Regions from separate parts of the Rhodoferax sp. P1_F3 genome, predicted to be linked through region 1. Evidence: predicted binding sites of a transcription regulator. Region 1 holds the regulator's gene; each other region holds the start of a gene.
The links. The regulator sigma-54, encoded in region 1, starts transcription at its own class of promoters, with help from an activator protein. The targets are predictions, from matches to a motif close to TGGCANGNAANCTGCTTT.
Positions count from the first base shown of each region.

Region 2: the regulator sigma-54 is predicted to act here: its motif matches at 2,254-2,271, upstream of AC1DZ5_RS00835 (globin family protein).
Region 3: the regulator sigma-54 is predicted to act here: its motif matches at 4,478-4,495, upstream of exaC (acetaldehyde dehydrogenase ExaC).
Region 4: the regulator sigma-54 is predicted to act here: its motif matches at 2,621-2,638, upstream of AC1DZ5_RS03260 (pilin).

Region 1 is NZ_JBFUBO010000008.1:183,627-191,425, forward strand. It holds gene argS (arginine--tRNA ligase) at 1-1,121, shown strand, start outside; gene AC1DZ5_RS14810 (SPOR domain-containing protein) at 1,149-1,826, shown strand; gene AC1DZ5_RS14815 (thiol:disulfide interchange protein DsbA/DsbL) at 1,890-2,543, shown strand; gene AC1DZ5_RS14820 (exopolyphosphatase) at 2,628-3,560, shown strand; gene lptA (lipopolysaccharide transport periplasmic protein LptA) at 3,635-4,246, shown strand; gene lptB (LPS export ABC transporter ATP-binding protein) at 4,243-5,019, shown strand; gene rpoN (RNA polymerase factor sigma-54) at 5,019-6,629, shown strand; gene AC1DZ5_RS14840 (THUMP domain-containing class I SAM-dependent RNA methyltransferase) at 6,626-7,799, shown strand, end outside.
Region 2 is NZ_JBFUBO010000001.1:155,052-161,404, reverse strand. It holds gene AC1DZ5_RS00850 (YdcF family protein) at 1-388, opposite strand, end outside; gene AC1DZ5_RS00845 (hypothetical protein) at 443-658, opposite strand; gene AC1DZ5_RS00840 (sigma 54-interacting transcriptional regulator) at 751-2,097, shown strand; gene AC1DZ5_RS00835 (globin family protein) at 2,314-2,766, shown strand; gene AC1DZ5_RS00830 (hypothetical protein) at 2,985-3,164, shown strand; gene AC1DZ5_RS00825 (ABC-three component system protein) at 3,170-3,715, shown strand; gene AC1DZ5_RS00820 (ABC-three component system middle component 5) at 3,709-4,209, shown strand; gene AC1DZ5_RS00815 (AAA family ATPase) at 4,196-6,100, shown strand; gene AC1DZ5_RS00810 (hypothetical protein) at 6,097-6,282, opposite strand; tRNA gene AC1DZ5_RS00805 (tRNA-Ser) at 6,338-6,353, opposite strand, start outside.
Region 3 is NZ_JBFUBO010000002.1:932-8,730, reverse strand. It holds gene AC1DZ5_RS02740 (DUF1800 domain-containing protein) at 1-836, shown strand, start outside; gene AC1DZ5_RS02735 (DUF1501 domain-containing protein) at 847-2,340, shown strand; gene AC1DZ5_RS02730 (DUF779 domain-containing protein) at 2,330-2,704, opposite strand; gene exaC (acetaldehyde dehydrogenase ExaC) at 2,704-4,227, opposite strand; gene AC1DZ5_RS02720 (sigma-54-dependent Fis family transcriptional regulator) at 4,530-6,449, shown strand; gene AC1DZ5_RS02715 (diguanylate cyclase domain-containing protein) at 6,539-7,799, opposite strand, start outside.
Region 4 is NZ_JBFUBO010000002.1:130,860-138,658, forward strand. It holds gene tfpZ (TfpX/TfpZ family type IV pilin accessory protein) at 1-45, opposite strand, end outside; gene AC1DZ5_RS03255 (PglL family O-oligosaccharyltransferase) at 257-1,858, opposite strand; gene AC1DZ5_RS03260 (pilin) at 2,062-2,589, opposite strand; gene AC1DZ5_RS03265 (ATPase, T2SS/T4P/T4SS family) at 2,734-5,154, opposite strand; gene AC1DZ5_RS03270 (3',5'-cyclic-nucleotide phosphodiesterase) at 5,151-5,942, opposite strand; gene AC1DZ5_RS03275 (CHASE2 domain-containing protein) at 5,953-7,799, opposite strand, start outside.

The DNA.
Region 1 (7,799 bases):
GCGATGACCAATGGCCCAGCGGTGAGAAGGCCGCGGCCTACAACGGCGACTACATCGCCGACATCGCGGCCGACTTTCTGGCCGGCAAGACCGTCAAGTCCGACGACCGTGAGTTCACTGCCAGCGGTGACATCAACGATCTGGACGGCATGCGCCAGTTTGCTGTGGCCTATTTGCGCCATGAGCAGGACCTGGATTTACAAGCCTTTGCGGTGAAGTTTGACAACTACTACCTGGAAAGCAGCCTGTACACCAGCGGCCGTGTGGACGACGCGGTCAAGCGCTTGCAAGCCGCTGGCAAAACCTACGAGTTGGATGGCGCGTTGTGGCTCAAGTCCACGGAATACGGTGATGACAAAGACCGCGTCATGCGCAAGCAGGACGGCAGCTACACCTACTTTGTGCCCGATGTGGCGTACCACATCGCCAAGTGGGAGCGCGGCTTCACCAAGGTGGTGAACATCCAGGGTACCGACCACCACGGCACCATCGCACGGGTGCGCGCCGGCCTGCAGGCGGCGGGCGTGGGCATTCCCCAGGGCTACCCCGACTACGTGCTGCACACCATGGTGCGTGTGGTCAAGGGGGGTGAAGAGGTCAAGATCAGCAAACGCGCGGGCAGTTATGTGACGTTGCGTGATCTGATCGAGTGGACCAGCAAGGATGCGGTGCGCTTCTTCCTGCTCTCGCGCAAGCCCGATACCGAGTACACCTTCGACGTGGATTTGGCCGTGGCCAAGAACAACGACAACCCGGTCTACTACGTGCAGTACGCGCATGCGCGCATCTGCTCGGTGTTGGCCACCTGGGGTGGCGATGTGGCCAGCTTGAAGACGGTGGACTTGTCGGCGCTGCAAAGCCCGCAGGCCCAGGCGTTGATGCTGTTACTGGCCAAATACCCCGAGATGCTGACCGCGGCGGCCGCCGACGAGGCGCCGCATGACGTGACCTTCTACCTGCGCGAACTGGCCGCCAGCTACCACAGCTATTACGATGCCGAACGCATCCTGGTGGACGACGAAGCGGTGAAACTGGCGCGTCTGGCGCTGGTCGCGGCCACGGCGCAGGTGTTGCACAATGGCCTGGCTGTGCTGGGCGTGAGTGCCCCGCAAAAAATGTGATCCAACTGATTGAAGAGAAAGCAGCGCATGAAGTTTGAACGTGGCGGAACCATTGTCGGTTTCATTGTGGGCGTGGTGGTGGGCCTGGGGGCCGCATTGGCCGTGGCGGTGTACGTCACCAAGGTGCCGGTGCCGTTCATGAACAAGAGCCAGAGCCGCAGTGCCGACCAGGACGCGGCCGAAGCCCAGAAGAACAAAAACTGGGACCCCAACGCGCTGCTCTACGGCAAGAACCCGGCCCCCGCCGTGCCCACGGCCACCGCACCGGCATCTGCCGCGTCGGGCGCCAAGACGGCGGCCAAGCCAGACGCAAAGACCGAGGCCAAGGCGGAAGCCAAAACCGACCCCAAGGCAGACGCCAAGACTGCGGCCAAGCCGGATGCCAAGGGCGAACTCAAGCCCGCCGTGTCGGCAGACCCCCTGGGTGATCTGGCCAAGGCCAAGGCCGGTACAGCCGCCGAAGGCGACGCGTTCTCCTATTTTGTGCAGGTAGGCGCCTTCCGTACGGCCGAAGACGCCGAGGCGCACCGCGCCAAGCTCTCGCTGAGCGGCATCGAGACCAAGATTTCCGAGCGCGAGCAGTCGGGCCGGCCGGTGTTCCGGGTACGCGTAGGCCCGTTTGACAAAAAGGACGATGCCGACAAGGCCAAAGACAAGCTGGACAAGAGCGGTCTGGAAACCGCCTTGGTGCGCGTGCAGCGCTAAGCGGCGCTGGAACTTTCCCCGCCCAGTCCACTCACATCCGGGCACTTTGGAGCTTTTGAACCCATGAAACGTCGCGAATTTACCCAAGCCGCCACTGGCGCTGCCTTTGCATCCTCCGCCCTGTGGGCCAGCAGCGCCCAGGCGCAGGCCAAAGGCCCACAGCCCGGCACCGATTACCAGCCCGTGGACCCGCGCGCTCCGGTGGAAGCACCCGCTGGCAAGGTCGAAGTGGTGGAGTTCTTTTGGTACAGCTGCCCCCACTGCAATGCGTTCGAGCCCACGCTGCAAGCCTGGATTCCCAAGCTGCCCAAGGATGTGTCCTTCCGCCGTGTGCCCGTGGCCTTCCAGGATAGTTTTGTGCCCCAGCAGCGCCTGTACTACGCGCTCGAAGCCATGGGCCTGGTGGAGAAGCTGCACGCCAAGGTGTTTGCCGCCATCCACGTCGAGAAGCTGAACCTCAGCGGTGGCGACGCCATCGTCGAGTGGGTGGCCAAGCAGGGCGTGGACAAGGCCAAGTTTGTCGAGCAGTACGGTTCGTTCAGCGTGGCCACCAAGGCTACCAAGGCTGCCCAACTGCAAAACGCTTACAAGGTCGAAGGCGTGCCCGCCCTGGGCGTGGCAGGTCGCTTTTATACCGATGGCTCCATCGCCGGCAACATGCAGCGCGCGCTGCAGATCGTGGACGCGTTGATCGTCCAGGCGCGCACCGCTCGCTAAAAAACGCCCCTCTGCACGCGCCGCAGAGGGATCCCACAGGGCTAGAATGATTTGTCATTCAACCCCTTTGTGGAGAGTCTTCCCATGGCACACCCCAAGTACCGGCTGGTCACCCGCAGTGATTTTGATGGGCTGGTGTGCGCAGTCCTGCTCAACGAGCTGGACCTGATCGACGACATCAAGTTCGTCCACCCCAAAGACATGCAGGACGGCAAGGTGGAGGTGTCCGACCGCGACATCACCACCAACCTGCCGTACGTGCCGGGCGTGCACCTGGCCTTTGACCACCATGAGTCGGAGACGGTGCGCAACACCGGTGAGCGCCCCAACCACATCATCCTGCCCGATGCCGACTCGGCCGCGCGCGTGGTGTTTGACCACTATGGCGGCGCCAGCCGCTTCCCGGCGCGCTTCCACGACATGATGGAAGCGGTGGACAAGGGCGACTCGGCCCGCTTCAGCCACGACGAAATCATGGCCCCCACGGGATGGGTGCTGCTGAATTACCTGATGGATTCGCGCACCGGTCTGGGCCGCTTCCGCGAATTCCGCGTCAGCAACTACCAGCTGATGATGGATTTGATTCAGTACTGCCGCCACCACGGCATCGACGACATCCTGCAGCTGCCCGACGTGGTGGAGCGCGTGGAGCTGTATTTCGACCATGCCGCCAAGGCCAAGGAGCAACTGTTGCGTTGCTCCACCGTGCATGGCAACCTGTTGGTGCTGGACCTGCGCAACGAAGACACCATCTTTGCGGTGAACCGTTTCATGGTCTACGCGTTGTTCCCGCAGACCAATATCTCCATCCACGTGTTGTGGGGCTTGCAAAAGCAAAACACCGTGTTTGCCACCGGCAAATCCATCACCAACCGCACGTCGAAGACCAATATTGGCGACCTGATGCTCAGCTACGGCGGGGGTGGCCACGCCAATGCGGGCACCTGCCAAGTGGAGAACGACCGCGCAGCAGACGTGTTGCAGGCGCTGATCGCCAAAATTAACGCCGACGGCTGAGTCGGCCAGGGCGCGAAATGCGCAAAGCGCTCGGTACAATGGCCGAAGCGCTTTTGAGCAAGTTTCGTGCCTTTATGAAAAATACCCTTTTGTCGGTGTCCTTGTGGCTGGCTCTGTCCAGCGTGGTGGGGCACGCCTGGGCCGAAAAGGCCGACCGAAACAAGCCCATGAACGTGGAGGCCGACGCCCTGCGCTACGACGACGTCAAGCAGGTCAGCGTGTTCAGCGGCCATGTGGTGCTGACCAAGGGCAGCATCTTGATCCGTGGCGCCCAGATCGAGGTGCGCCAGGACCCCGATGGCTACCAGTACGGCCTGGTCACCGGCTCGACCGCCACGCCGGCGTTTTTCCGGCAAAAGCGCGAAGGCCTGGATGAATTCATTGAGGGCGACGGAGACACCATTGAATACGACGGCAAGGCCGACACCGTGCGCTTTGTCAAAAAAGCCCAGTTGCGCCGCCTGCGCGGGGCCACGCTGGCCGATGAGGTAACGGGCGCCGTCATCCTCTACGAAAACCTGACCGACAAATTCACTGTGGATGGTGCCCCCAAGACCGCTGCCGCCCCGGCCGGCCGTGTGCGCGCCATGCTGACGCCCAAACCCGAGGCCGAAGCTGCCCCTGCTGTGTCCCAACCCAGCCCGACCCTGCGCGCTACGCCACAACTTGAGAAGGCCGCCCAGTGAGCGAGCCCACCCAAGAAGCCCCGGACACCAGCACCGGGCGGCTGGAAGCCCGGCATTTGCAAAAGTCGTACGGCAAGCGCCAGGTGGTGAAGGACGTGTCGCTCACCGTGCGCACTGGCGAGGTGGTTGGCTTGCTAGGCCCCAACGGCGCGGGCAAAACCACGTCGTTCTACATGATCGTGGGCCTGCTGCGCGCCAGCGCGGGGGACATCACCATCGACGGCCATTCCATCGAGCACATGCCCATTCACCGCCGCGCGCGGCTGGGGCTGGGCTACCTGCCGCAAGAAGCCTCGATATTCCGTAAACTGAATGTGGAAGACAACGTGCGCGCCGTGCTAGAGCTGCAGCGCGACGACGCAGGCAACCCGCTCAAGTCGGCCGAGATTGAGGCACGCCTGACCGCGCTCTTGCAAGACCTGCGCGTGGAGCACCTGCGCGAGTCGCCCTCGCTGGCCCTGTCGGGCGGCGAGCGCCGCCGTGTGGAGATTGCGCGTGCGCTGGCCACGCGGCCGCGCTTCATCCTGCTGGACGAACCGTTTGCCGGCATCGACCCGATTGCGGTGATCGAGATCCAGCGCATCATCAACTTCCTCAAGGGCCGTGGCATCGGCGTGCTCATCACCGACCACAACGTGCGCGAGACCCTGGGCATCTGCGACCACGCCTACATCATCAGCGACGGCCATGTGCTGGCGCAGGGCACCCCCTCCGAGATCGTGAACAACGCCGATGTGCGCCGCGTCTATCTCGGTGAGCATTTCAAAATGTGATGAAGCAGGGCCTCTCGCTACGCGTCTCCCAACACCTGGCGCTCACGCCCCAGTTGCAGCAGTCCATCCGTCTGCTGCAGCTCTCCACGCTGGAGCTGAGCCAGGAGGTGGAGCAGATGCTGGACGAAAACCCCTTTCTGGAGCTGACCGAAGAGCGGGCCGAGCGCGAGGACTTCGGCCTGAACGCGGTGGACGCCACGGTGAGCGAGGGTGACCGCCTGTCCGAGAACAGCGAAGTCGATTACGCGCCCAACGCGGTGGCGGACTACGCCACCTCCACCAGCACCAGCAGCAATGACGAAGAAACCACGCCGCTGAGCAGCAGCGACGAGCCCAATTGGGAAGGCGATGGCACCACCGAGATGACGCCCGACGACGGCGAGTGGGGTGTGGATGCCAAGGCCCGGGCCAACAACCTGGGTGACGACGAAGAGAAAGACGCTACTGAGCTCGCGCGCTCGGCCGAGTCGCTGCAGACCTTTTTACACCGCCAGGCCCTGAGCCTGCGCACCAATGCCACCGACGCAGCCGCGCTGCGCTTCCTCATCGAATCGCTCAATGACGATGGCTACCTGGAAGACCCGCTGGAAGAGTTGGCGCGCAGCCTGAACCCTGGTGACGAAGAACAGTTGCAGGACCTGGTGCACCATTTCACCGTGGCGCTGGGCCTGCTGCACAGCCTGGAGCCTGTGGGCGTGGGGGCGCGGGACCTGGGCGAGTGCCTGCGCCTGCAAGTGGCTTACCTGCTGGCCCAGGCCGAGGAAGAGGGCGAGGACGAGCGCGCAGAGGTGCTGCAGGTGGCGCTGGGCATTTGTCGCCAACCCATGGACCTGCTGGCGCGGCGCGACATCAAGCGCCTGGTGCAGATGGGTGTGGGCAGCGACACCCTGGTGCGCGAAGCCATTGCGCTCATCGCGCGGCTGGAGCCCAAGCCCGGGCGCCGCTTTGTGGACGTGGAGCGCAACATCGTGGTGCCCGACGTGCTAGTGGTGGCGATTGGCAAGGCCGGCGGCATCCCCAAATTCCGCGTGCAGCTCAACCCCGAAGTGATGCCGCGCCTTAAGGTGCATGACATTTACGCCAATGTGCTGCGCAACCACCGCGGTGGCCGCGACGGTGCGGGCCACGCCGCGCTTCAGCAGCGTCTGCAAGAGGCACGCTGGTTCATCAAGAACATCCAGCAGCGTTTTGACACCATCCTGCGCGTGAGCACGGCCATCGTGGAGCGGCAGAAAAATTTCTTCACCCACGGCGAGCTGGCCATGCGTCCCCTGGTGCTGCGCGAGATTGCCGATGAGCTGGGCCTGCACGAATCCACCATCAGCCGCGTGACCACGGCCAAGTACATGGCCACGCCGTTTGGCACCTTCGAGCTCAAATACTTCTTCGGCTCGGGCCTGGGCACCGAGAGCGGTGGCAATGCCTCCAGCACCGCGGTGCGCGCGCTCATCAAGCAGTTCATTGCCTCCGAGAGCAGCAAGAAGCCCTTGAGCGACAACCAGATTTCCGACATGCTCAAGGAGCAGGGCATCGAATGCGCCCGGCGCACCGTGGCCAAATACCGCGAGGGCCTGAAGATCGCCCCCGCCTCACTCCGCAAAGCGCTATGAACCAACTGACCCTTTTTCTCCCCTGCGCCGCCGGCGTGGAGGAGTACCTGGCGCCGGAGATCTTGCAGATCACCGGTCTGCCGCCCGGCTGCGTGACCAAGCAGCGCGGCGGCGTGGCCGTGCGCACCTCGTTTGCGCACGCCATGTTGCTCAACCTGTACTGCCGCCTCTCGCAGCGCGTGCTGGTATTGGTGTCGTACACCGAATACCGCAGTGAACAAGACCTGTACCGTGCCGGCCTGCAAGTGCCATGGGAGCAGTGGTTTAGCCCGAAGGAAAGCATCAAGGTCGAGGTGACCGCGCAGCACAGCCCGCTGACCTCGCTGAACTTCGCTGCGCTCAAAGTCAAGGACGCCGTGTGCGACCGTTTCCGCGAAGTGGCGAATGGCGTGCGCCCCGACGTGAACACGCAGTGGCCCGATGTGCGCATCTATGCCCACCTGACCACCGACAGCTGCTCGCTCTACATCGACACCTCGGGCGAGCCGCTGTTCAAGCGCGGCTGGCGCGAGGACAAGGGCGACGCCCCGCTGAAAGAAACCTTGGCCGCCGCCATGATCGCCGCCAGCGGCTGGGCCTCGGGCGATGACGACCTGATGCCGCTGTACGACCCCTGCTGCGGCAGCGGCACGGTGGCCATTGAGGCCGCGCAGATTGCCTGCAACATCGCGGCGGGTTCGCTGCGCCGCTTTGCGTTTGAGAAATACCGGCCCTTCCGCAGCCAGGAATGGGCGGACATGAAGGCCGAGGCCGCCGCCAACGTGGTCAAGCCCGAACCGGGCCAGACCGCGCTGATCTACGGCAGCGATGTGTCGCACCGCATGGTGGACTTTGCCCAGCGCAATGCCCAGCGTGCCGGTGTGGCCGATGTGATCGAGTTCCGCGGTGGCGATGCGCTGCAGCGCATGCCCCCAATTGAAGGTGGCGGCGTGATGGTGCTGAACCCGCCCTATGGCGAGCGCATCGGCATCGGCGGTGTAGCCGGTGAAGGCGAGGGGGCGCGCTTTGGCGCACGCGAACTGGCGCAGACCGACGAGGGCGTGGACTTCTTCAACCAGCTGGCCAGCCACTGGAAGAAAAACTACAGCGGCTGGACCGCCTGGGTGCTGACGCCCGACCTGAAGCTGCCCAGCAAGATGCGCCTGAAGGAATCACGCCGTGTGCCCATGT
Region 2 (6,353 bases), on a different contig from region 1:
TCTGGCCAACGCCCATCAGTGATCCTTCGCCACCGGTGTACAGCATGCGCAGCTTGGGGTTGCTGCGCAGCGCAGCCACGGGGGCCGTCATGCGCTCTGCCGCGTCGTTGAACATGGGTTGCACATGCGCCATCTGCGTGCGGCCCGACTCGGTGGCCCCGCCCAACACCACCATACCGGCGTAGCCGCTCAAGTCGGCCTGCGGGGCCAGTTCAGGGTATTGGGCCTCCAGCTGGCGAATGATCAGCTCGGGCAGTGGCTGCCAGGCGGTCAGCACCATCAGTACCAGCGCCAGGCCCAGCAGGCGCTTGCCAGTGCGCGGGCGGCGCTTCAGCACCAGCAGGCTCAGCACCATCAACACAAACACCCACAGCAGCGGCTGGGACAAAAGGCCAAGAAGTTTGGAAGCAATGAACATGAAGAAGGGGAATGGATAGGGCGGTTATTTGGTGTCGTCCGGCATGGGGCGCGCTTGCTGCATGGCGCCCTCTACCGATTGTTTGACCTGTTGCTGGATCTGTTGGCTTTGCTGCTGCGGGGTGGCACCTGGCGTGGCCCCGGGTACCACGGCGGTGGTACCGCCCAGCTGTTTCTTGGCCAGCACGCCCACGATGGCCAGAACGACCAGCAAACTGACGATTCCAAAGAGTGCACGCATAGGGTCTCCAATCGAGGGCGGAGCCGCATTTTGACCGATGACCAGCCGCACCGTGGCAAGATGGGCGCTATTTTGAAATGTGTGGGAGAACCATGGCGCGCATTCTTGTCGTTGACGACGACGCAGACCTGCTGAAGTCCCTGTCCATGCGCCTGCGCTACGAGGGGCACGACGTCACCTCGGCCGACGGTGGCCCCATGGCGCTCGCCAAGCTCGACCTTGAAGTGCCCCACATGGTCATCACCGACCTGCGCATGCCCGAGATGGACGGCCTGCAGCTGTTCGAGGCCATCCACCGCCGCTTCCCGCTCATGCCCGTGGTCATCCTCACGGCCAACGGCACCATCCCCGATGCCGTGCGCGCCATGCAAAAAGGCGTGTTCGGCTACATCACCAAACCGTTTGAAGGCGCCGCGCTCATGCGCGAGGTGGACCGTGCCCTGGCCATCTCCAGCGCGCTGGGGGCCGACATGCCGGGCGACGGTCCGGGCGAGAGCTGGCGCGAAGCCATCATCACCCGCAGCCCGCGCATGGAGAAGCTGCTGGCCGAAGCCCGCCGCATGGCGCAGAGCGATGCCTCGGTGCTCATCCACGGCGAGAGCGGCACTGGCAAAGAGCTGCTGGCCCGCGCCGTGCACGCCTCCAGCACGCGGGCGGACGAAGCCTTTGTGGCCGTGAACTGCGGCGCCATCCCTGAGAACCTGGTGGAGGCCGAGCTGTTTGGCCATGTCAAAGGTGCGTTCACCGGCGCCGTGCGCGACAACCCCGGCATGTTCACCAGCGCCCACAAGGGCACCATTTTTCTGGACGAAATTGCCGACCTGCCGCTGGCCATGCAAGTCAAGCTGCTGCGCGTGCTGCAAGAGCGCGAGGTGCGCCCCGTGGGCGCCAGCAAGCCGCACAAGGTGGACGTGCGCGTCATCTCCGCATCGCACCGCACGCTGGCGGCCGAGGTGGCCGCCGGCACCTTCCGCGAAGACCTGTACTACCGCCTCAACGTGGTGAGCCTCACGCTGCCGCCGCTGGCGGATAGACGAGAAGACATCCCGCTCTTGGCCAACTACTTTTTGCAAAGCCTGGCACTGCGCTACGCCAAGCCTGTGAACACCTTTGCGCCCGGCGGGCTGGAGCAGCTCAGCGTGGCGCCCTGGCCCGGCAATGTGCGGCAGCTGCAAAACGTGGTGGAAAAGTGCGTGGTGATGAGCACGGGCGCCGTCATCCCCGCCACGCTGGTGCAAAGCGCCATCAGCACCCAGGGGCCCGAGCTGCTCTCGCTGGACGAGGCGCGCAAAGAGTTTGAGCGCGACTACCTCACCAGCCTGCTCAAGATCACCAACGGCAACGTTGCCCAGGCCGCCAAGCTGGCCCAGCGCAACCGCACCGACTTTTATGCGCTCATGGCCCGCCACCAGCTGGAGCCCGCGCAGTTCAAAAACTGAGCCTGCGGGCCGGCCCAAACTGTCGGCAAACGCCGACACCCTAAGTTGTTGATTTCATTGGAGTTTTGTTTTGGGGCACAGGGCCGTGTCGGCGTTTGCCGACAAACCACCACCCCCGTTTTTCGCTAAGTGGTTGATTTCATTGAAGAAAAGTTTTGGCACGCTTCGTGGGTAGTAGTGCGGGTCTTATTCAACAAGTACCCCAAGGTAAACACCATGAACTCCGAACAAATCAACCTCGTCCAGGCATCCTTTGAAGAGGTGCGCCCCATCGCCGCCACCGCGGCCGAGCTGTTTTACGACCGCCTCTTCACGCTGGACCCCTCGCTCAAGCACCTGTTCAAGGGCGACATGCCCAACCAGGGCCGCATGCTCATGTCCATGATCGGCTCTGCCGTGCACGGCCTGAAGGACCTGGACAACCTGGCCCCCGTGCTGCGCAGCCTGGGCGCCCGCCACGTGGGCTACGGCGTGCGTGAAGAACACTATGTGACCGTGGGCACCGCCCTGCTGTGGACGCTGAGCGCCGGCCTGGGCGAGAAGTTCACCCCCGAAGTGCGCGAAGCCTGGACCGCTGCCTACGGCCTGCTGGCCGATGTGATGCAGTTTGGCGCGCTGGAAGCGGAGCGCATCAAGCGGCATCAGGAGAGCGCTGCGGCATGCGCATAAGTTTTGCGGGATCGGCACTAGGAGTCTGATGCTCTGGGGATGAGGATCCCCGGACGAGCGTGTCTCGAATTACTTCCGGGTATGTCTAACGCGCGGTCAATGATTGACGCTGCGTGAGCGCCTGTGCAAGCTTGTATTTACATTGCGATACAAATTGCTTTATGCTTCTCCAATTGGCCGGCGGACAAAACAACAGATACGGCTAAAAAGGGAGAAAAATGAATTGGTCTGAAATTGGCAAATGGGCGCTTGCCGTATTGGGCGTTATTGTTGCTGGAGGCTTTGTCTTCAAAATTGCGGTAAACCGCAAGTCCTCAAGTGTTGTGCAGATCGGCAATACTGCAGGCGGCGATATCGTCGCTGGCGACAAAAAAACAAACTCGCATAACAAGCGGTAGCGCTAATGTCAGTCGTCCAAATCGGCAACGATGCTGATGGTGACATTATTGGTGGCTCAAAGTACGTATACGTTACGCAGCCAACGTCACTTTCACGCCTGTACCAGATACTCCGGGATGCCGAACAAGCCTCATCGCATAAGTCCACAATTGCAGAAGTGCTTAGGCACTATTGCGCGCCAACAACCACGGACGTTCGTGGTCTTGAGGTAAAGTTAAATGAAAGCGGACGCGTAGACTTGCTTGCGGAAGCCGTCTTTTGGAAGCAGCGCGCTGCGATGTTGATCATGCAATGGCAAACATCGCCTGTGACGCACGACATCATCACTCACATCCTCTCTAGAATTCACGCTGAGTTCACTCTTCACATAAGACCCGCGATCGAGAGTGGACAGCCGCGCAGCGAAGTTGATCGACTGATTAGTGAAAAGGTTATTGCGCCGACCAATGAAATGCTCGGTGAGAACGACCTTCAAATTACATATCATGACCTTCTTGGCATGCTGTACTACCTTGGTGGAAATTGCCACATCAGGTGGGACAAATGCTGATCTACCACCCCGCCTTCGATGCATATCACTGCATACACCGCCTAATCGCCATCACGCATACCAATAGAGAGATTGAATTCTCCAAGCTGAGAATTCTTGATTTCTATCTTTGCTTTCCAGCAGAAGTAGCAAGTATTGAGCTCCCACAGGCACATCAGAAATACCGTGTCAGTGCACGCGAAGTGAAAAATAAATTCCGAGGCCCCGTGAATCCGCTAAGGACATTTCGGGACATGGAAACTATCCATCATGCCGCCACACGCCTATTGGTGGCCTCCAAAGTATTCGACTCTGGAAAGTTAGACGCTGGCACCGTTTCTAGAACTAGCTGGGAAGAGCCCGCGACACTGAAGCTAGCAGTAGATGTATTGCCGTCTGTTTCTATCGAACTTACCAAATATATTTTGACGCAACTGAGTGCACTCCCTCTCGGTGGCGTAGGTGGACTCAAACAGCGAACCGGGCTAATGGAATATCGATATGACGCGATTTGACCCCACTCTTATTGTCAATGAATTGCGTGTATTCAAGGACGGGTATGTAGTTCTTGAAGAGACTTTTCACGTAGGACTCAACGTGGTCAAAGGGCATAACAGCTCAGGAAAAACGACCACGCTTGATTTTCTCGCCTTCGGTCTTGGAGCGGAAGAGATCCCCTGGAAGAAAGAAGCGTTGTTGTGTGATTCCGTTGTCCTCGAAGTTTCGCTAAACGGCCAACGTGTGACGTTAAAACGTGAGATCAGTCTAGATCGATTTCGGCCAATGCATATCTTCTGGGGGCCCCTGCTTGAGGCCTCTGCCTCCGCTCTTGAAGGCTGGGAGTTGTATCCCTTCAAGAGAAGTGAGCATAAGCTTGGGTTTACTCAGAGTCTGTTGCTCGCGTTAGGTATGCCGGAGGCACAAGGTGATGGTGTATCAAATCTGACAATGCACCAGTTTCTACGTGTAATGTATGCAGACCAACCATCGCTACACAATCCCATTTTCAGACACGATACTTGGGATAGTCAATTGACACGCGAGACCGTCGGCAACTACATCTCAGGGGTGTACGACGATAAGCTCTATTCAGCGCAACTCCGTAAGCGGGACCTGGACAAGGAGCTGGCTGGGGCTGAGGCAGAACTCAAGAGTATCTTCACTGTCTTAGCGAAATCACAGCAGCATGTCGGACTTGAGTTTTTTGGACAGCAAATCTTAGAGGCTGAAAGACGCCAAGAGGTGTTGCGAGCTGAAATTGTTCGTTTAAAGGCAGAGCGTACCGTTCAGCACGATCAAAAGCGGCAAAGCGAAGAAGCTCCGATTCGCGCCAGTCTAGATAGTGCTAAACGTAAGCTTACAGGCGTGTTGGACGAAGTAGCGAAAAAAGAGGCAGAGCTTGCAGACACAAAAGCCTTCGTGGCTGAGATTGAGTCTCGACTTCTGAGTCTTGAGGAATCGGAATCTACACGCAAATATTTTGGCGGACTGACCTTTCAACTATGCCCATGCTGCCTTTCCGAAGTTAAGCCAATTTCGGATGCGCAGGAGGTCTGTTCTCTTTGCAAAAACCCCCTCAGCGGCGCATCTGCAGACGCGCAATTGCTACGCATGAAGAATGAATTGCGCTTGCAACTGAAGGAGTCTTTGTCAATTGTCAAAAGGCGTGAAGACGAAACTAGTCATCTTCGAGGTGTTCTACCCGCGCTACGTCAGGATCTTCGTAGGTTGGAGAAAAGATATAGTCAGGCCGCCGACTCGTGGTCAAGTGAACTTGAAGTTGCACTAGAGGCTGCAGTCAGAGAAGCCGGAGCACTAGACCACGAAATCAAAAGCCTCTATGAAAACCAACGACTCGCGAGTGTCATTAAGGAACTCCAAAGAAAACGAGACGAACTAAAGCACGAGATCGATAATCTCAATTTGATGATTGGCACACTTGAGGATGCTCAGGACAAGCGCAAACGAGATGTGGCATTGGAAATTTCCACGACACTTGGGCGTCTGCTTCGAAAAGACCTCTACCGACAAGCTGAATTCAAAACTGCAGAAAGTGTTCACTTTAGCTTTAGCGAAAATCGCATTGCGGTCGACGGATCTGACCGATTTTCCGAGAGTTCCACGGTCGTGCTACGGCACCTGTTCCACGTTGCACTCTTAAGTGCTTCCACCAAGATTAGTGCTATGCGCTTTCCTCGATTTCTAATGCTAGACGGTATTGAAGATGGGGGTATGGAGCTCCCCCGCTCTCATTTGCTCCAACGAATCATCGCGGAGGAATGTGCTACTTATGAAGTCGAGTATCAAATCATCATGGCGACATCGCAAATCGCTTCCGAGCTTGATAGCGAAAAGTTTGTAGTCGGTCGAGCGTTCACGGAGGATGACCGCTCTATTCGAATCTAGTCACGATCTGACTCGGCTATCACTTTATTACCCAATTTCTCCACCAGCTTCTGCGCTTCATTAAAGCGAGAAACGATGACTGAGTCTGTGAATAGTGTTGCCTTGCGCCGCACTTTCTTGATGCCGTCAAAGTGTGGTGCTCCCTTGAGCAGCCAAAAAAAACCCGCAATGCCAATAGGCATGCGGGTTTTTGGCTATTTTTTTCGAGGGCGCGTAGCCCTGTACAAAAATGTGATTTGGTGCCGGAGAGATG
Region 3 (7,799 bases), on a different contig from region 1:
CCAATACCCCGGCTGCAGCGGCGCTGAACACAGCGCTGGACACGTTGTTCAACCACCCCAACACCGCGCCGTTTTTCTGCAAGCAGATGATTCAGCGGCTGGTCACCAGTAACCCCAGCGCGGCTTATGTGGGCCGCGTGGCAGCCGTCTTTGCGGACAACGGTCAAGGTGTACGTGGTGATTTGGCGTATGTGTTTGCGGCCATCCTGGTGGACCCCGAAGCACGCAATGCGTCAGGGTTGAGCGATCCGGAATATGGCAAGCTGCGTGAACCCATGCTTCGCCTCGTGCAATGGGTGCGTACCTTTGGGGTGGGCTCGGCCAGCGGCGCCTGGAAGATTGGTGATTTAAGCAATGCGGGCACTCAGTTGGGCCAAAGTCCGTTGCGCTCGCCTTCGGTGTTCAATTTCTTTCGCCCAGGGTATGCACCACCCTCCACCGTTGCACCGCCCGCCGTAGGTATGAGCGCGGGGACGGTGGCGCCAGAATTTCAACTGGTGACGGAGACCAGCGTGGGCGGTTACCTCAACTTCATGATGGTCGCGATTGAAAGTGGCGTGAATTACTCGTCGGACATCAAGGCCACCTACAGCACTGAAATCAGCCTGGCGACCAGTCCCTCTTCAGGTAATCCCAAGGCGCTGGTGGACCGACTCAACCTGCTGTTGTGCGCGGGGCAACTGTCTTCCGCAACGGTGACCACCATCACCAACATCGTCGGCGGCATGGCGGGTGTCGTGGCCTCCACCAGCACTACGGCCACCAACCTGCGTAGGCGCGTATGCGCGGCTGTGCTCATGGTGATGGCGCATCCCGAATACCTGATTCAAAAATAGGTGGCCACCCATGTTTGACGCCTCACTGCATACCCGTCGCGCGTTTTTGCGCCGCTCCGGGCAGTTGGCCTTGACCGGCACCGCGCTGCCGTTCGCACTTAATTTGGCCGCCATTGGCGAGGCCGCAGCTTTCAACGCACCCAGTGGGGACTACAAGGCGCTGGTGTGCGTTTTTTTATACGGCGGTAACGACTACGCCAACACCGTCATCACCTATGACGACCCAAGCTACAACCAGTACAGCTCGATCCGCGGCGGTGGCGCCGGGCAGACTGCGGGGGGCATTGCCCTGGCCAAGTCCGCGTTGATGCCCACTCTGCTGGCCCCCACCGTGGTGCCGCAAGATGCGCTAGGCCAAAACCGCCAGTACGCCCTGCACCCTTCCATGACGGGCCTGGCCAACCTCTTCAACAACGGCCATGCTGCGGTACAGCTCAATGTGGGGCCGCTGGTGGCACCCTTGGCCCGGGCCGAATACAACAACAGCAACCACACCCTGTACCCGCGCCCCCCCCAACTGTTCTCCCACAACGACCAGCAGTCCATCTGGCAGTCCTCCTCACCCGAGGGCTCCAAGGTGGGCTGGGGCGGCAACATGGGCGACCTAGTGCTGCAAAACAGCTTGAACACCAGTTCCATCTTCACCTGCATGTCGGTGTCGGGCAACGCCGTGTTCTTGTCGGGAGATACCGCTCTGCAGTACCAGGTCAGCACCGGCGGTGCGATCAAGATCAAGCCCGCGACCGACGCCACGGTCTACGGGGCAGCCTCGGTACGCAGCACCATCGAGGCGTTTTTGCGCGACAGCCGTGTGCACAAGATGGAGAACGAATACAACGCGGTGACGACGCGGGCGCTGAATGCTGAGTCGTCGGTTACCGCCGCACTGGCGCTCACGCCACCCAGCACCGCATTCCCCACCGATGGCCTGGGCCCTCAGCTCAAGATGGTGGCGCGTCTGATCAACGGTCGTGCTCAACTGGGCGCGCGACGCCAGGTGTTTTTTGTGTCTATGGGTGGATTTGATCTGCACGACAACCTGGTGAGCCTGCAGTCGGTGTTGATGGACCGCGTGAGTAAGGCCATGACGGCGTTTTACGATGCGACGGTGGAGATGGGCATTGCCGACAAGGTGACTGCGTTCACCGCGTCAGACTTTGGTCGCACGCTGGCCTCCAACGGGGATGGCTCTGACCATGGCTGGGGCAGCCACCACCTGGTGGTGGGTGGTGCCGTGAATGGCAAGGCGTTCTATGGTGTGCCGCCGCCGGTGAGCGTGAGCGATGTGAAAGATGGCGGCGGCAACTACCTGCCCGAGAACGCCTGGCACGTGGGCCAGGGCCGCCTGTTGCCCCGCACGTCGTCTGACCAGTACGCGGCCACGCTGGCCAAATGGTTTGGGGTGACCGATGCTGAGATGCCCAGCGTGCTGCCCAAGATCGTGAACTTTGGTACCGCAGCAGGTCGGCCGGATTACCCGACCGACCTGGGGTTCATGCAGTAGGTTTGGCTATGCCCAGCTCGGCCAGTTCCGCGTCGGTGAACACGCGGGACCGCGTGTGAAAGGCCTTGCCCTCTGGCCCTTCCAGTGAGAAGGTGCCGCCATGCCCTTCGATCACATCGATGATGAGCTGCGTGTGCTTCCAGTACTGGTACTGCGCCAGGCCGATGTAGAACGGGCAGCCGCCAATATCGCCCAGGTACACATCGCCCGCACCCATGGTGATCTCACCCGGCAGGTAGCAGTTGGCGGCACTGTTGTCGCAGCAGCCGCCACTCTGGTGAAACATCAGCTGCTCGCCGTGTTTGCTTTGCAGAAACGCGACGAGCTCCAATGCGGCCGGTGTAGCGACGACCTTGTCGACCATCAGAAGAAGCCCAGCTTGTTCTCGCTGTAGCTCACCAACAGGTTCTTGGTCTGCTGGTAGTGGTCCAGCATCATCTTGTGCGTCTCACGGCCTATGCCGGATTCCTTGTAGCCGCCAAACGCTGCGTGTGCAGGGTAGGCGTGGTAGCAGTTGGTCCACACGCGGCCTGCCTTGATGGCGCGGCCCATGCGGTAGGCCACGTTGCCGTTGCGGCTCCACACACCGGCGCCCAGGCCGTACAGCGTGTCGTTGGCAATCGCTAGCGCTTCGGCTTCGTCCTTGAAGGTGGTCACGGCCAGCACGGGGCCGAAGATTTCTTCCTGGAAGATGCGCATTTTGTTGTGGCCCTTGAACAGCGTGGGCTGCACGTAGTAGCCGCCTTCCAGGTCACCGCCCAGGTGGGCCTGGCCGCCGCCAATGAGTACTTCGGCACCTTCCTGCTTGCCCAGGTCCAGGTAGCTCAGGATCTTGGTCAACTGCTCTTTGCTGGCCTGTGCGCCCATCATGCTGTCGGTGTCCAGCGGGTTCTTTTGCTGGATCGCGGCCACGCGTTTCAACACGCGTTCCATGAACTTGTCGTAGATCGATTCTTGAATCAATGCGCGCGATGGGCAGGTGCAGACTTCGCCCTGGTTGAACGCAAACAGCACCATGCCCTCGATGGCCTTGTCCAGGAACGCATCGTCCTTGTCCATGATGTCGGCAAAGAATACATTGGGGCTCTTGCCGCCCAGCTCCAGCGTGGCGGGAATCAGGTTGTTGGCGGCTGCCTGCGCAATCACGCGGCCCGTGGTGGTGGAGCCGGTGAAGGCGATCTTGGCGATGCGTTTGCTGGTGGCCAGCGGCATGCCGGCCTCGCGGCCAAAGCCGTTCACGATGTTGAGCACGCCGGGTGGCAGCAGGTCGGCAATCAGCTCGGCCAAAATCAAAATGGAGATGGGGGTGCTTTCTGCGGGTTTGAGCACCACGCAGTTGCCGGCGCCAATGGCGGGCGCCAGTTTCCACGCCGCCATCAGGATGGGGAAGTTCCACGGAATGATCTGGCCCACCACGCCCAGGGGTTCCTGGATGTGGTACGCCACGGTGTTCTCGTCGATGTTGGACAGGGCGCCTTCTTGCGCCCGCACGCAACCCGCAAAGTAGCGGAAGTGGTCCACGGTGAGCGGGATGTCGGCGTTCAGCGTTTCGCGGATGGCCTTGCCGTTGTCCACGGTCTCGGCATAGGCCAGAAGCTCCAGGTTTTGCTCAATGCGGTCGGCAATTTTCAGCAGTATGTTGCTGCGCGTGGCGGCATCGGTCTTGCCCCAGGCGTCGCTTGCTGCGTGGGCGGCGTCCAGCGCCAGTTCAATGTCTTCAGCAGTCGATCGGGCGGCCTGGGTGTAGACCTTGCCGCTGACCGGGGTGATGACGTCGAAGTACTGGCCCTTGACCGGAGGCACGAACTTGCCGCCGATGAAGTTGTTGTACTGGGTCTTGTAAGTGATCTTGGCGCCGGCGGCGCCGGGTGCTGCGTAAATAGCCATGGTTGTCGTCCTCTTGTGATTGCTATGGTTCCCCGCATCGGTCGATCCGGCAGGTGCAGAGCTATCTCAAGAGGCGTGCCATCTGGGCCGCCTTGCTCATCGCCTTGATTTCATTGGTTTTTTTGAGAACCCTGATCTAGCGCAAACTGTCCGCAAGCCCTGCCTGTCACGATTCGCCACAGTGACAGGTGTCACAAAATGGAACAGTTGGACGTGCGCAGGGGTGTGCGCCATTGCCTCACCCACCGCCCACGCCCATACTGTGCCAAGCGGGGCGATCATGACCCTACGCAGGAGACAACGTGCGACAAACCTCCCCCGTGCTGGCCTTGCGACAGGCCCGCCAGCAACTGCTGGAAACCGGCCAATGCCCCGTGGGCGTGTTGGACGAGCGCCTGGTGCGCTCCTGGCACCGCAGCCTGGCCGCGGGCTTGGCGCCCACTGGCCGTGCGGCCACGGACCATGCCGGCAGTGGCAACCTGCGTCAGGCGCTGGCCAATAGCCACGCCCTGCTGGCCCACTCGCGCCCGGTGATGGAATATGTGTTCGAGCAGGTGCGTCACAGCCAGAGCGTGGTGGTGCTGGCCGATCAGCACGGCATGCTCATGCACACCCTGGGCGATGTCAGCTTTGTGGGCAAGGCCGAGCGCGTGGCGCTGACCAGTGGTGCCTCTTGGCACGAAGCGCACCGCGGCACCAATGCCATCGGCACTGCATTGGCCGAATGCAGTGCAGTGGAGATCCACGGCTCCGAACACTTTCTGGAGCGCAACGGTTTTCTCACCTGCGCGGCCTCGCCCATCCTGTCGGCTACCGGAGAACTCATGGGCGTGCTCGACATCTCGGGCGACCACCGCCATGGCCACGGCCACACGCTGGGCCTGGCCAGCACGGCCGCCCGCATGATCGAGAACCGGCTCATGGTGGCCACCTGCAAACGCAACATCCGCCTGCACCTGCACACCCAGCCCGAGGGCATAGGCAGCGTGGCCGAAGGCATCGTCGCGCTGTCAGACGACGGCTGGTTGGTGGGCGCCAACCGCGTGGGGCTGGCGTTGCTGCGCCTGAATGCGGGCGACATTGGCGCCACGCTGCTGGAGCGTGTGCTCGATGTGCGGCTGGACGACTTGCTGTCGCGCCACAAACGCCGCCCCCAGCAGGTGCAGCAGCTGCGCTTGCATAACGGCGCCGTGCTGTTTGCCCAAGTGCAGGTAGACGCCGCGGCGCTGCCGGTGACCAGTCTGTCACTGCCTGTGGCGAATGCCAGCGTCAGCGATGCACTGGCTGCGCTGGACACGGGCGACGCCCGCTGGCGCAGCGCCGCCGACAAGGCGCGCCGCGTGGTGGCCAAGCCCATCCCCGTGCTCATCCAGGGCGAGTCCGGCGTGGGCAAAGAGCTGTTTGCGCGCGCCCTGCACGCCAGCGGCCCGCGCCGTGGGGCGCCCTTTGTCGCCATCAACTGCGGTGCGATTCCCGAGAGCCTGATCGAGTCCGAACTGTTTGGCTATGTGGCCGGCGCCTTTACGGGCGCGCGCAAAGAGGGCAGCCTGGGCCGCCTGCGCGAGGCCGAGGGCGGCACGCTGTTTCTGGACGAGATTGGCGACATGCCATTGCCCATGCAGACCCGGCTGCTGCGCGTGCTGCAGGAGCGCACGGTTACGCCGGTGGGTGCGGGCAAGGCGGTGGCGGTGGACTTCGCACTGATCTGCGCCACCCATAGCAAGCTGGCCGAGGCGGCCGAGCGAGGCACGTTCCGCCAAGACCTGTACTACCGCATCAACGGCCTCACCGTGCAGCTGCCGGCGCTGCGCGAGCGAAGCGACTTTGGCGCGCTGACCGAGCGCCTGCTGGTCGACCTGAGCCCGGAGCGAGAGGTGCAGCTGGCCCCCGAACTGCTGGCCCGCCTGAGCGCCTTTGCCTGGCCTGGCAACCTGCGCCAGTACGCCAGCGTGCTGCGCACCGCCTGCGCCATGCTGATGGACGGGGAAGACACGCTGGACTGGGCGCACATGCCCGACGACTTGGTGGAAGCGCTGCAGGTGGGTGATGCTGTGAAGATCGCACCCGTGGAGCCCGCTGTCGCGCAGGCCCCGCAGAGCCTGCAGGCCTTGGGCCATGCCGCCATCCAGCAGGCGCTGGAGGCTGCGCGTGGCAATGTGTCCCTGGCCGCCCGCCAGCTGGGCATCAGCCGGCAGACGCTGTACCGCAAGCTGCGCACATAAATCACTACTATTTTGATAGCTGCTCGCGCAAGTAGTACGGGGGCTAGAGGCCAATTTGGCATATCAACGCGGCGCCCAAGCCGCCTCGGCTAGGCAGCGGGAGGCCGGGAATGAAACTGGTAGTTGTTGCGCCCACCGGCCTTTACCTGGTACATGGCGGCGTCGCTGTGCTTGAGCAGGGTGTCCACGTCCGCGCCATCATCTGGAAATACGGCGATGCCAATGCTGGAGCCGATGCGAAGCAGGTGTTCACCAATCTGGAACGGCATGGCCAATTGCCGCAGCAGTTTCTGGGCCAGTGCGGCGGCGTCTTGCCGCGCGTGGATTCTGGGCATGAACACAATGAACTCATCGTCGCCCTGGCGCGCCACGGTGTCCTCTGCGCGGATACACGCCTTCAGGCGCCCCGCGACTTCCACCAGCAAGAGATCACCCACACTGTGGCCCAGCGTGTCGTTGATGCTCTTGAACTGGTCCAGATCGATGAACAACACGGCCGCCCTCTCACCGGTTCGCCGCGCGCTGGCCAGCGCTTGGTCCATGCGGTCCAGCAGCTTGGAGCGGTTGGCCAGGCCGGTCAGCGTGTCGTGCGTGGCCATGTGCAGCATCTCATGCTCGACCAACTTGCGTTCGCTGATGTCGATGCGGATAGAGATGTAGCGTGTCACCTGGCCCGACGCATCCCGCATGGGCACGATGGCAGAGTCTACCCAGTAAAGGCTGCCGGACTTGGCGCGGTTGCAGACCACGCCGCGCCAGATGTCGCCGCGGTCAATCGTGGCCCACAGCTTGACGAAGAATGCCGCATCGTGGTTGCCGGAGTTGAGGATGCGGTGGTCTTGTCCCAGTAATTCGTTGACGCCGTAGCCGCTGACGGCCACGAATCGGTCGTTGACATGCAGGATCGTCCCCTTGCGGTCCGTGACCGACACCAGGGCATGTTGGTCAATTGCCTGCGTGTAGGACGATAGTTCGGCCAATGCCTGCTCAACGCCCTGCTTGGCTTGTAACAGGGCGTGGGCGGCCTCGGTTTCCCGTTCGGAGCGGGCCAGTTCGTCCTCGGCTTGCAGCAGGTTGCGCTGCTGCTGGGCCAGCCGCCAGTTGAACCACGCCAAAGACACAAAACTGGCGAGCAGGATGCCGAACAGAAACTGCGTGGCTTGGGTGACCTGGGTGTCCGCTCGCAACTCCGCAGTTTCCAGCGGAATGGTGACCGACAGGCCGCCCAGCAATTGGTGCTGTTTCCACTGTTTACCCAACGGGGTGCCAGTTACGGCGCGCATGGCCATGATTCCGGATGTTTGCTCGTACGTGTTGTGGCAGGCCACACAGGTCATCTGCGATGCCGGG
Region 4 (7,799 bases), on a different contig from region 1:
GGCCTTAAGCCGATCTTTCCAAAAAGATTGAGAAGTAAATTTCATATCTGTACGGCATATGCCTTGATTTAACACCGCATGAGAACTGCGATTTTTGCGGAATCGATTAGCAACTTTAACCGAATCAACGCAAGCAAGGAGTGTCTGTGAAACCCCTTGAAATCCTGCGTGTCTTGCTTGGCATTCATGTTCCTTCTTGACATGGTATGCCTCACACAAAATTGCTGTCAGACTCGCACGCTGCTAGGCCACTCAACTAATCCACCACTCCTATTGGGGGTAAGGCCACTCCTTCCAACTGCGGGTATTTTTCATTGGCCCAGCTATCCCACACAGTCACTATCGCAGCGTATATTTTTGGTCCGTGCATTGCACGCATCACTGCCAGCTGTCTTTGTGCCTCCGTAACATTTCCATTCAATGCGAGCGAAAGGGCGTAGCGATTTTGAATCGCAGGCCAGGGAAAACGTTGGGCAGCCATTTTCAATAGCGCCAACGAATCAGCGGTCATTCCCGGAGCGGGCACCGTACGCGTCGCCGCGTTCATCGCGTCAAGTTGATCCAAAATTAATATGTGTGGACGCAAGTAATTGGCCGGTGTTTGACCGATCTTCAAGGCCTCAAAGCGTGCCACACGAAAGTCCTCTTCTGCGAGGACATAGTCGCGCACTACGATCAGCCCGATCAGAGTCCACCCAAAAAATACCGTGGTTGCCAGCCCATGGGATAGCCGGAATTCAATCGCATTCGAGCGCCGAGCGTCGAGAACACCTATCGCCAAACAAGCAGGGAATAGAAAGTATGTATATGCGAAGGGGAACTCCAGCATCGAATGCAGTGCGAATGGTATAAGCAGCGAGGCAGCGTACCAATCGGCAGCGTTGCGAACATGCTTCATACGCTGCACACACCAGTATGTTGCCAACCCAACCCACACTACCGTCAACGGCACCCCAAATCCAATTGCCAATTCAAGAATTACGTTGTGTGCATAGGTGAAAGCTTCGCTGCTTGAATACCGGTCCAACACGGCATTGAGCGCTACCGAGACCCCATGAAAGCCCCAACCCAACAGGGGGCGCTCTGTGATGGCGGCAAGTAATTGCGGCCAAACCACGAGCCGTGTTCCCGCCTGTGCATTGACGAGCCTTGTATTCAAGCTACTTTCAAACCACCCACCCTCCTGAAATCCAACCAGAAAGCTAGGCCAAAGAAGAAAGAGTGCAGCCCCAAACACGGCGAAGCCAATGGATACCATCCAACGATTTTTTGCGTTCCCGAGGTGCTGTGCTTCGACCAACCAAGCTGCAATTGCAAACACGCCGATCAGAGCGGTTCGAGACTCGGTCATGGCCAGCCCGATCAATAAAATCGTGCAAAACAGGAATGCCAAATACTTTGATATTTTTTGGGAGATATACAGGTACACGGTACTCGCAACAGCCCACAGAATCAACGTGCCAAGGTGGTTGGGCTGAGCCAAATTCGCACCTGATCTCCCCCAGCTTGGCATAGGGTTCACAAAGGTGTATTGCCCTTCAGGGTGTAATGATTGGAGTGCGGCCACAATTGCACTGCAAATACCGGCGAACACCACGCCATACGCCAACGCCTGCAATTCAAAGGAATTCGTTCCCAGTCGGCGGCCGGCCAACATCGCAACAATCATCCCAACAAGGTAGAGAGCGAAGATTGCTGCGTCACCGGTAAACTGCGTGAGTTTTGTGACCGCTTGAAACGCAATCAGGACCAATGCCAGCAGCAATGAAATTTCCGGGCCAGACAATACCAATGCATTGCGGTCAGAGCGCTCTAGCAGAATCGCCACAAACAACGCAGCTACGGCTGCAAATGCCACAAGCTCACTATGAAATGAAACCCACGGTGAAAAGTGACTGGATTGCAGCCATGATGCGCACAAAAGCGCCACCCAAATTATGTGAAGTTTTGTATTTCTAAGCACGATGGCAAGTCTCTAACAATACCCAAGTGGGGAAAAACTCCTTTGGGCATAAAAAAAGCGCCCAAAGGGCGCTTTTTTAGGCTGAAGCATTGCTGCTATCAAGATGCGCGGCATGAACCGGGCAAGAACTTCGGTGCCACTCCGGTAGCACCGCTACCAGGCCCGCACAACCAAGCATTGATTGCATTGCCTGCTACGGGCGGTACGCAGGTAGCAAACGTAGAAGCACCCGTGGCACATGGTGCAAGCCTAATGGTTCCGCCTGCAACGTAGGAGCCGCCGCTCGCCATATTATTAATTGATTGCGATGTTACCGTGATCACAGCGTCGCCTGTAACGGGAACCGCAGCAACCGCCGAAGTGGTAATTTGCCTAACGTACTTGGATGTGGAAACGGAACTCTCACAACCGAAGCCGTCGGCCGCAGTGGGAAGAGAAGTTCCCGTTTGGAAAACCTCAGTAATCGAAGTACGGCAGCTAGATGCCGCCAAAATCACTTCGGACATTTTTGCACGCACGGTGTAATCCTGGTATGCGGGCAAAGCCACAGCAGCCAAAATACCGATGATCGCAACCACAATCATCAATTCAATTAGGGTAAAACCCCTTTGCATAGAACGCTTCATACAAACCTCCAAAAAGTGTAAGAGCGCTAATCCAGCAGACTTCGTGCCAGCCCCAAAATTGAAAAATGTGGCCAGGAAGTGTCTTTTATGTGCTCAATATAAGCGGCTCAGCACACACGGGGCACGGACTGCGTGACATTTTTGTCACTTAATACAAACCTGCCGCACCATCTTCAAATCCGTCAGCCCCATCATGATCTTCTCCATGCCGTCCATCTTGAGGGTGCGCATGCCCCCCTCCACCGCGGCAGAGAACAATTCGGCCACACGCGAGCGCTCTTGAATGAGCTTTTTCACCGCGTCATCGGCCACCATGAGCTCATGCAGGCCAATACGCCCCTTGTACCCCGTCTTGTTGCACTTATCGCAGCCGACGGCTTTGTAGAGCTTGAGTTGTCCGCTGTCCCCGTAGGTCTGCATCCACTTATCGACCATTTTTTTGCTCTCACCGGCATAGTCCTGCTTCCAACTCTGCGTGTGGCGTAACTCTTCGGCGTATTCAGCGGCAAAAAGACGCATCTCTTCGGCATCGGGCACATAGGCGACCTTGCAATCGCACAATTTTTTGGCCAAGCGCTGCGCCAAGATACCGAGTAGCGCATCGGCAAAGTTGAACGGGTCCATGCCCATGTCCAACAAACGTGTAATGGACTCAGGTGCAGAGTTAGTGTGCAGGGTGGAGAACACCATGTGCCCGGTCAGCGAAGCCTCCACGCCCATGGATACAGTTTCCTTGTCGCGCGACTCACCCACCATGATGATGTCTGGATCCGCGCGCAAAAAGGCTCGCATCACCAACGCGAAGTCAATTCCCGCTTTTTTATTGATCTGAACCTGCCGCAACCCCTTTTGGGTGATTTCCACTGGGTCCTCGGCAGTCCAGATTTTCGTGTCTGGTGTGTTCAGAAACTTCAGGATGGAATGCAGCGTAGTGGTTTTACCCGAGCCCGTGGGTCCACACACATAGAACAAGCCGTACGGCTTGCTGACTGTGGCTTCCAGTCGCGCCTTGTTATGCGGAGTAAGGCCCAATTTCTCCAAAGGAATTGGCTCACCCGCAGCCAGAATCCGCATGACCACGTCTTCCACACCGCCCGCGGAGGGAATGGTTGCCACGCGCAACTCAATGTCCAATGGCCCGTACTTCTTGAACTTGATCTTGCCATCCTGCGGCTTGCGCCGCTCGGAGATATCAAGGTCACACATGATTTTCAGACGGGTCACCATGGCCTGCCTGAAATGTGCGGGCACTTCCACATAGGGCACCAGGCTTCCGTCAATCCGAAAACGGATGCCGGTCTTGAACTTACCCGGCATGGGCTCGATGTGGATATCCGACACCTTTTGGTTGTAGGCGTCGATGATGACCTTGTTCACGAACTTCACCAGTTCGTTGTCCGCAGCTGCGGACTCCAGGGACTCGTCATTGCTCCCATCCTCTATGGGGCCGCCGTCCATGTCGGCAAGCAACTGGTCAATCGTGCTGCTGTCAGCCGCGGCACCAAACAACTGCGCCAAGGTTTCACGAAACTCGACCAGCGTTGTCACCCGGTAGGCAAACTTGGTAACGCGTGGAAACACCTGCGGCACGACCCGAGAACCTTTGACCGCCTCCGGATCCACACACATGATGACCAAGCCATCTGGAGACTCCTCCAGTGGCATCCATTCCTGCTCTTCGATGAACTCACGCTTGAGAGCCCCCTGCAGCATCTCCGACCGAATGCGCCCGGGATTGAAAGGCTCATAGGGAACGCCAAAGAATTTGGCAAGCGCCCCCCCCAGTTGCGCCGATTTGATGCTGTAGTCAGCCATCAACCGTTGCTCCACCGACTGACCTTCATTGCGGGCATCTTGCACGCACTGGGCGAGCTCTTGCTCGGTCAGTATGCCGTCGGAAATCAGCCCATCGTATTTGGTGGTCTTCCGCTGTATGCCGCCTTCCGGACCTTTGACACGCTGGCGAATGGCCGTAGCTAGCGTTTTGCACAACTCAGTAACACCATCTACCTCAAGCTCACCAAAGGGCTCGTCACTTTTGTTGTTGATGACTTGCAAAACCCCGTGCAGGGTTCCGCCGTCCATGATGGGCGCCACCAACATTTGTTTCGTACGATACCCAGAGCGTTTGTCGACCTCTTTCAAGAACGTCAACGAAGGATGGATCCGTTTAAGCGCATCCTCGTCATAAACGTCAGGCAGATTCAGCGCAGTTCGACTAAATGCGGCGTAGCCTGCCAGGCTCTGCGGGGAGATGGGCAGCTTCAAATCCCGGCTGCTGTTCAAGCCCGTTTTGATTTTGGAAATAATCGCCGTCTGATCTTCCGTCACCGCGTACAAGGTCAATCGATCGGCGTTGAGCAGCTTGCAAATTTCCTGACTGGTTTCCAGCATGATTTGCTCAAGCTGCTCGGTATCGTGAATGCGTGCTGTGACCTGGTGCAGTTGCCGGTAAAAAAGCGCCTCAAAGGTCATGCCTCTTTTTTTGGAAGGCAGCTTCTGCGACTCAAAAAAAGCCTGCTCGGACGATCGCTCGGCTCCACTGGGCTGAATAACCACGCTCATATCTCAAACTCCTGCCCCGCACGCAGCCAGCGAATGTCATGCGTCACATCTGGGCCGAAAGGCAGGGTCTGGTCGAATCGCTGTATCTCGGCCATGATCAACTCAGTCTCAGCTGGCTTGGTGTGGGTGATGTAAATGGGGAAACTTTTGCCCTTGCGAATGCAGTCCAGCTCCTTCGCCAGTGCACTCGGCGACAAATGCAGACTCTTGCGGGCTAATTCTTTTTCGCGGTTGCTGAACGCCGTTTCAATGACCAACATGGCTACATCCAATTGGTTGATGCGCGTCCACAGGGCCGGGTTTCGCTCTGTGTCCCCAGTAAAGACCCAATGCCCTGCCCCAGCAGAGACTGCGAACCCCACCGCTGGCACCGTATGCACTGCTGGCAATACCTCGATGCGACTCCCCGCCAACTCCAAAACTTGGCCCACTTGTATTTCCACAAACCGTACAAACGGAGCCTGCACTGTAGGAATCCGTGAAAAATCGGGCCAAATCACATCGTTAAAGATATGCGCTTTAAGGGCAGCGATCGTGCCTGGCAGTGCGTAGATGGCAATCGGCGATTGCCGTTGCGACGCCACGGCATCGACCATTAGTGGCAAGGCTGCAATGTGATCCAGGTGCGAATGGGTCAAGAACACGTGGTCAACTTGCCCCATTTCCTCTAGCGTCAGATCACCCACACCGGTCCCTGCGTCCACCAAAATTTGGCGGCCCACAAGGAATGAGGTGGTCCGGCACTCTTGGGCGATGGCACCCGAGCAGCCAAGTACGCGTACTTTCACAAACGAGGCCCTATTTGGTTTCGAAGTTGGTGGCGCCGTCCCATTCTGGATCGAATGGGAGCAACCGCATAGAGGCTACCCGCTCAGAGTACAACTGGTAAAGGTATTTTTTGGCATTCATGCGCATCAAATTGATAAGCAGCACATCTGCCTGATCCCAATTTTGCGCCCTATAGGCCTTTAGGAATTGCGCCCAAGTCTTGACCTCGTCCACCACCTCGGCACTCACTCGCGCAAGCGGCGCCAAAGGCCAGAAGATCGCCACTGCTTGCTCCTTACCCTTCACCCGAACCCGGTCCAACTCCTGCCACGCGAAATCTGGCGCCAATTTGCGTGTGGCTTCGCTTACCACGATATCCACACCGTACGCCTTAGACAAACCCTCCAGCCGAGACCCCAGATTGACCGCATCACCAATCACGGTGTAGCTGCGACGAATGTTAGACCCCATGTCTCCGACACACATGGTGCCGGTGTTCAAGCCAATCCCAATCCCGATCTCCGGCAGGCCCTTGGCTCGATGTTCCAGGTTGATTTCCCGAATGGCATTGGCCATTTCCATGGAGGACTTGACGGCCAAATGGGCGTGCTCAGCGGTCTCCACCGGAGCGCCCCAAAACGCCATGACGCAATCGCCCATGTATTTGTCGATCGTTCCGCGGTTCGCGCGAATCAAACTCGTCAGCCGACTGAACACCCCCGTGAGCAACTCTTGCAGTTGTGTTGGCTCCATCCGCTCCGACATTTTGGTGAAACCGCGCATATCGCAGAACATTACCGTCAGCTCACGGTTTGTCGCCTTCATGCTATAGCTGTCAGGGTCTTTCACCATTTCATCCACCAGCTCGGGTGGAACATAGGTACCAAACAGATTGGCCAACTCACGCTTGGAACGGCTCTCTACAAAGTAGCCGTAGCTCATATTGAGACCAAAAGCAGTGATGGCCATGGTCAACGCAGAAGCCAACGGCAGCACCAAGCCGTACGATAGGTAAAGCCATAAGTTGGTGAGCACCAGCACGCTCACCACAGCCACGCTCAACAGCACCGCACGTGGTGCCGACAACAACGGAAGGCCTATGGACAACAGCAAACCCGCCAAAGTGAGAATGACAACCTCATAGCCCACCGCATAGTCCGGCTTCACCAATACGCTGCCATCCAACAGTGCAGAAATAATGTTGGCATGGGTCTCCACCCCAGGGTAAGTCTCTCCCACTGGGGTGACACGCAAATCCAGCAGACCCGGAGCGGTGGTCCCCAGCAAAATGATTTTGTCCTTCAGGCTGTGCAGCGGTAGTTTTTTGGACAACACATCGGATGCGGACACATACCGGAACGACCCGCCTTGCACACCACCCCGCCCCCGATACGGCACCAGCGTAGCCACACGCTCATCGACCGGAATGGCCAGCGCTTTTTCCCCCTGCTTGAGCAATACACGGTCCATACCCTGATAGCTGCGAGCCAGGAATTTCTCGTTGGAAAACCCGGGGGCCACTTTGGGCATGCCCGCAACGGCGCGAAACATCGCCAAAGAGATGGACTCGTAATACTGCCCCTTGTATTCAGCCAACAAGGGCAAGGACCGAACGACCCCATCCCCGTCGGTAATTGAATTGAAAAAACCTGCCAGTGGCGCTGCCTTGGCCAATTGGTCAATATTGGAGCCAAATCCATTCCAAGACGTAGCCTTGATGGGGCGCCCCTGCAATACATCTGGAGTCAATACAGGGGCCGGCAAAGTTCCGTTGGAGCGACCTTCACCATCGCTCGTCAGGTAATACCCCATAACCACCGGGCGGTTGGCAATGGCGCGCGCAAAAGCTGCATCGAAATCGAGTTCAGGTTGTAGCT